Regions from separate parts of the Moraxella sp. CTOTU49097 genome, predicted to be linked through region 2. Evidence: predicted binding sites of a transcription regulator. Region 2 holds the regulator's gene; the other holds the start of a gene.
What was found. Region 2 encodes PhoB, which activates phosphate uptake and scavenging genes when phosphate is short. Its sites were predicted from a motif close to TGTCATNAANCTGTCATAA; they were not measured.
Positions count from the first base shown of each region.

Region 1: pstS (phosphate ABC transporter substrate-binding protein PstS) is a predicted target of PhoB. The motif match lies at 1,946-1,964, and genes of this name have one in related genera.

Region 1 is NZ_DAMBOA010000020.1:17,989-21,411, reverse strand. It holds gene pstC (phosphate ABC transporter permease subunit PstC) at 1-472, opposite strand, end outside; gene pstS (phosphate ABC transporter substrate-binding protein PstS) at 613-1,758, opposite strand; gene crcB (fluoride efflux transporter CrcB) at 2,121-2,480, opposite strand; gene tsaD (tRNA (adenosine(37)-N6)-threonylcarbamoyltransferase complex transferase subunit TsaD) at 2,500-3,423, opposite strand, start outside.
Region 2 is NZ_DAMBOA010000004.1:91,420-94,842, reverse strand. It holds gene asd (archaetidylserine decarboxylase) at 1-262, opposite strand, end outside; gene dtd (D-aminoacyl-tRNA deacylase) at 390-842, shown strand; gene phoB (phosphate regulon transcriptional regulator PhoB) at 1,033-1,731, shown strand; gene phoR (phosphate regulon sensor histidine kinase PhoR) at 1,801-3,129, shown strand; gene RT064_RS04125 (D-amino acid dehydrogenase) at 3,104-3,423, opposite strand, start outside.

The DNA.
Region 1 (3,423 bases), on a different contig from region 2:
GACCCACATAAGGCACATCACCCAAATGGTCAATCAGCCAAGGCTGGATATGCTCTGAAAACCAAGGCGCGAATACGAAAAATCCCCACATACCATAGATAATTGAAGGGATACCCGCTAACAACTCAATGGCAATACCCAAAGGACGTTTTAAAAAATTGGGGCAAAGCTCTGTCAAAAACATGGCAATACCAAAACTTACCGGCACCGCAATCAAAATGGCAATGACAGAAGTCACTAGCGTCCCATAGATTGGTGCGAGTGCGCCGTATACATCCATCCCTGTATCCCAGTCTTTACTGGTATAAAAGTTAATGCCAAACGCTTTCATACTTGGCAATGCGCCAAGAAATAGTGAGATTAAGATACCACCTAACAACAGCAGCACGATAAACGCAAAAAGACGAGTCGCGTTGACAAACAACCAGTCTAATTGTTTTTGCTTTGCGAGTTTTGCGTGTAAATCCGACATAAGAACCCAGCCATCAAAAAATAGTTTTAGTTTACTAATTCTAGAAATTTGAAAAAAAAACGTAGAGCACTAACTTGTTTATTGCTCTACGTATCGTTTGACACGCCTAACCCTGTTAACTGTTAACCATCATCATGAGATTATTTTGCCGCTGACGCAGTTGCTGTGGCAGCCTCTGAGCTAAATAGTGGCTTACCATCAGCCCCTACAACTTTTTTCCACTCGTCACGGAAAATAGCTTTGCTTTCTGCTGAGAATGGTACAAAGTCCAAGGATTTTGCTGATTCATCACCGTTTGAATACGCCCAGTCAAAGAATTTAAGGGTATTTTTGACGTTTTCTGGTCTGGTTGGTTTAGTATGGACTAAGATGAATGTTGCTGCAGAGATTGGCCAGGCATTTGGGTCTGCTTGGTTAGTCAATACGATGTTAAAGCCTGGTGTACCTTTCCAATCTGCATTACCCGCCGCGGCAAAGCTTTCAGCCGACGGTTGTACAAAGTTGCCTGCTGCATTTTTTAGCTGAGTATGCGACATTTTGTTTTGTTTTGCGTAAGCGTACTCAACATAACCGATTGAGTTTTTGGCACGAGCGACGTTACTTGCCACGCCTTCGTTACCTTTACCACCTGCACCTGTCGCAGCGGTTGGCCATTTAATGGATTTATCTACACCTGGACCTGCTTTCCATTCTGGTGATACAGCGGCTAAGTAGCTTGCAAAGTTAAAGGTTGTACCTGAACCGTCAGAACGGAAAATCGTCGTGATTGGCGCATCTGGTAGTGTCACACCTGCGTTTAATGCGGTAATCGCTGGGTCATTCCATTTAGTGATTTTACCCAAGTAGATATTGGCAAGGGTGGCACCGTCTAGTTTTAATTGACCGGGTGCAACACCCTCGATGTTAACAACCGGTACAACACCACCGATAACGGTTGGGAACTGGATTAAACCGCTTTTATCCAACTCTTCTTTGCTTAAAGGCGCATCCGACGCACCAAAGTCAACAGTATTGGCTTGGATTTGTTTGATACCACCTGATGAACCGATTGATTGGTAATTTACTTGACCGCCAGTGGCGTTTTTGAACTCAGCTGCCCATTTAGCATAAATAGGTTGTGGGAAAGAGGCGCCTGCACCTGTGATGGTAAATACGGCGTTTTTGTTGCTACCTGCAGTGCTTGACGTTGCTGAGGCACCCGCTGCTTGATTGTCTGCTTGTTTGTTGCCACAAGCGGTTAATGCTAAGGTCGATGCTATGACAACACTTAATAATGAATAACGCATGGATAGCTCCTAAAAACGTTTTTTGAGTTTACAATGAAACTGCCTGAATGAAATAACTGTCACCAACGGTACGATTTAACTTTCTTTGGTTATTTTTACTAGGATAGCTCAATGCTGACCGATTTAACTGTCATGATAATAACCATAATTCGGTTTGTATAAAAATTGTGTATATGATTACAAAGAAATGTGACAGTATCATGACAATTTGATGACTGACCGATTGCGCACGGTATAAATAGAGTAGATAACTACATTTAACTCGCTTATCGATTTGCAAAGCCTATAAAAGCTTTGCGACTTTTAGCGGTGCATGGGAAAGAAGCGATTAATCATTTAAAGCTTCTTAACTTAACAGCTTCTTAAGTTAGCAGCTTAAGACTGTAAAAACCAATGGCAGTCGCAACCAAGGTTAAAAGCACATGGATGCCAATCAAGGCTAAACCTTGCCATACCTTGCCGCTATTCAACAAAGTAAACACTTCGGCACTAAACGTACTAAAGGTTGTTAGCCCCCCCAAAAACCCGGTGGTGATAAACAGTCGTAAGTTTGGGTGCATCTTTTGGGTGAGTATCAAGGCAAATCCCATCAACAGCCCGCCTAGTACATTGGCAAATAGTGTGCCATAGGGCAACCAAGGATGTACGCTGTTGATTCTGGCTAACCACCAGCGCAGCATTGCCCCAAATCCCGCCCCTAGTCCTATCCACAGCCATGGCATCTTTAAATCCTTGTGGTGGTTATGGGTTAACTGGATTGACAGCAGGCAGCGTTGTCATGTCCCAACGCGGCAAGCAGCTAACCGCTAGCTCATCGTGTTGACCGGCATTCAAGCGCTGCCACCCGGCGAAGGCAATCATGGCGCCATTGTCAGTACACAGGGCAGGCGGTGCATAATGCACGGTGGCGTTGATTTTGGCTAATGCCTCAGCTAGCGATTCTCGTAGTTGTTGATTGGCACTCACCCCGCCTGCGATCACCAGACGTTTCATGCCCGTTTGCTGCAAGGCTTTGACGCATTTTTTCACCAACGTATCGACCATCGCATATTGAAAACTTGCTGCAATATCGGCACGCGTTTGGGCATGCTCAGGATTATGGCTATCGGTTGGATGGTCTTTAATCAAATTATGCACGGCGGTTTTCATCCCACTAAAAGAAAAATCCAATCCTTTACCCAGCATCGGGCGCGGTAATTCATAGGCTAACGGATTGCCTGTTTGCGCCAAGCGGGCAATATTAGGTCCACCAGGATAAGGTAACTCTAGCATTTTAGCAGCTTTATCAAAGCATTCACCTGCGGCATCATCAATCGACTCACCTAATATTTCATATTGCCCAATGCCTTTGACAGCCACCAACATGGTATGTCCACCCGACACCAGCAACGCGACAAACGGGAAATCAGGCGGATTGGCGCCTAATAGCGGCGCGAGTAAGTGTCCTTCCATGTGATGTACGCCAATCGCAGGAATACCCAATGCCATCGCCAAACTGCGACCAAACAATGCCCCTGTCATCAACGCGCCCACCAGTCCAGGACCTTTGGTAAAGGCAATGGCATCGATATCGGTTTTGTTGAGTTGGCAGTCATCCAGCAGTTGCTGCAACAAGGGCACTAATTTACGGATATGATCGCGGCTTGCAAGTTCAGGAACCACCCC
Region 2 (3,423 bases):
CTGCAGGACAGATCAGCGCATTTGGGTCATCATCAATCTTGCGCGCGCCGTCTTTGAGCTCACGGGTAAAAAAATCATTAAAACTGTCATACTGAGAAAAACTACCGCGCGCATATTCCTCTAGCTTGATGCCATACACCGAAGCAAAGGTACGAATAAAGGTTTTTTTCACCATCGGATGACGGCTTTGGGCAAGACGACCTGCGATTTCACTGATTTTTTGTTGTGGGACAAGCGATTGTAACGTCGTAAACAAGGTCATAAGTTACTCGAGATTGGCATTTTAAAGTTGGCTTATTATAATCAAAATCCCCCTTAGAATCACGGTATATTCAACTTTAGGCTATGAGTCAAGCCGCTTACGCTCAAACTGACGGATAGGAAAAATTATGAAAGCAGTATTACAACGGGTGAAATTTGCCAAAGTAGCAGTCAACCAAGCGCCTCACCCACAACAAATCGTCGGCGAGATTGCCCATGGCGTACTTGTCTACCTTGGACTTGGGCATGATGATACGCTTGCGATGGGGCAAAAAATGATTGATAAAATCCTCACCTATCGCGTATTTGAAAATGAGCTAGGCAAAATGGATAAAAACGTGCAACAGGTTAATGGCGGCTTACTGTTAGTGTCGCAGTTTACCCTGCTTGCCAATACCCAATCGGGTAGACGTCCTGATTTTAAGCCCGCGATGGCGCCCGACACTGCCAAAGCTTTGTTTGCTCAGATAGTCGCATATGCCAAGACGCAATATGCGGCCGTGCAGACAGGCGAATTTGGCGCAAACATGCAAGTCAGCAGTTGCAATGATGGTCCGATAAATTTTATTTTTGAACTGTGATGCGACCTGTGTTAAGTACCAAAAATTGAGTCAAACACCGAATTTTTTACAACACCACAAATAAAAGTCCTAAAAACTTATCGTTGTCATTTTTTTGTCATATTCTGAAGTTGTAATATGGGCATTGTAATATTGTTGTCATAAAATTATTTTGACAAACAGTTGCCTATTTTTATCGCTTGAGAAATTTATGAAAAATGAAACTATTTTGGTAGTGGAAGATGAGCCTGCCATTCGAGAAATGATCGTGACCACACTAGAGATGGCAGGATTTGATTGTTTGCAAGCCTCAGAAGTCTCTCAAGCCCATCATTTGGTGGTCGATCATCGCCCCAACCTCATCTTATTAGATTGGATGCTACCCAATGGGCTATCAGGCATTGATTTATGCCGCCGCCTGAAGAAAGATGAAATGCTCTCTGAAATTCCTATCATCATGCTCACTGCCAAAGGCGAAGAAGACAACAAAGTTCAAGGACTTGACGCTGGGGCAGATGACTATATCACCAAGCCGTTTTCCACCCGTGAATTGGTTTCCCGTATCAAAGCGGTATTGCGCCGTAGTAGCGCATTGTCAGGCGAAAAACCCATTGACGTAGGTGGCTTGTCGCTAGACCCTGCCAGTCAGCGCGTGAGTGCCAATAACAAAGCGGTGGATATCGGACCGACAGAGTATCGGCTACTTGCTTTTTTTATGAGTCATCCCGAGCGCGCTTATACCCGCACCCAGCTACTCGATCAAGTGTGGGGTGGCAATGTGTATGTCGAAGATCGTACCATTGACGTGCATATCCGCCGCCTGCGTAAAGTGCTTGAGCCATTTGGGTTTGCAGACTACATCCAAACTGTACGTGGCACAGGCTATCGCTTTTCTAATAAAATCGACTAACAATAGCCTGATTAATCGCATTGAAATTTTTGCCAACTTATCCCAACTTCGCTATAGTAAGCTGTCTCAATGGATGCTAGAAAAATTAATATGTGGGCGAGCATTTCACCCGTCGTCACAGCTGGGGTTGCCGGGCTGTTGATTGGCGGGCTATTAGGGTTTTGGGGTTGGGGACTGGCGATAGGGCTTTGCTTGTATCAGCTATATTTTTTATGGTCGATACAACGCTTTAAAGCGTGGTATAACAAAAACCCCGATGAGCCGCCGCCTGCATTTGAGCCCAACCTTAATGTCATTGCCAGTAATATCTACCAAGTCAATCGCCAAGAGAAATTGGCGCATCAGCAAACCGTTTCGCTGGTGCAAAAAGTGCGCGACTCGCTGAGTGCATTGCAAGACTCGATTATTCTGATTGACAAAAACGACTGTATCGAATGGTGGAACAACTCTGCCGAACGGCTTTTTCATTTTAAAGCGCCCGACCAAGGTCGCAATGTGTTGACCATTATTCGTCATCCGCTTTTTCATCAATATTATCACCACATTGAAGACTATCCCGATGGTGTACGTATCCATAGCCCATCTAATATCGAGCGCTATGTGCAGTGCAAGATTACCAAATTTGGGCAAGAAAAATTACTGCTGATTTATGATGTCACCCGTTTTCAGCACTTAGAACAGATGCGAAAAGACTTTGTGGCAAATGTTTCGCATGAACTGCGTACGCCGCTTACCGTCATCATGGGGTATGTGGAGACTTTGAGTGAACAGCCTGATTTAGATCCGCGTATTGCTCGCGCGTTTACTCAGATGATGCAGCAAAGTCAGCGCATGAATAACATCATCAATGACTTACTATTATTATCTCGACTAGAAAACGATGAAAAGCCCACTGAGCCCAAAGATATTGACATTCCCAAAATGCTAATGCAATTGTTTGACGATGCGCAAATGTACAACAAGTCATACGACCATATGATTCATTTGCACATCGACAGCACGTTACATATTTTGGGTTATGAAGATTATCTGCGAAGTGCGCTCAGTAACCTGATTACCAATGCCATGAAATACACCCCAAAAGGTGGTGAGATTAGTATTAGCTGGCATGAGTGTGACGCGGGGGTATGTTTTAGCGTGACCGACAATGGCATTGGTATCGAGCAGCGCCATATTCAGCGCTTAACCGAGCGTTTTTATCGCGTGGACACGGGTCGAAGCCGTGACACAGGGGGTACCGGTTTGGGGCTAGCGATTGTCAAGCATGTCTTGTATCAGCATCATGCCACCTTGGATATCACCTCTACAGTTGGCACAGGCTCAACCTTCACTGTGACCTTTCCAAAATCTGCCAGTATTCCAACCCAATCCCTTAATCCTGCAAGCCCACAAAGTTAAAGTTTACTTGTGGCTGGCGCCCTTGCATGATATCAGCAATCGCTTTTGCCGAGCCGTTCGAGTGCGTCCAGCCCAAAGTGCCATGTCCCGTGTTGAGATACAAATTATCAATAAGTCCTTGACGATTGACCGCGCGACCGATAATCGGCACATTTGACGGTGTCATCGGTCGCAGCCCTGTCCAATAATTTGGCTGGGTCAAATCTAGCGCATCCCCAAACACCTCTCTCACCCGTCGCGTAATCGCTTGGCAACGAACGGGATTAAGCTCAAGGTTAAAGCCGTTAAATTCAG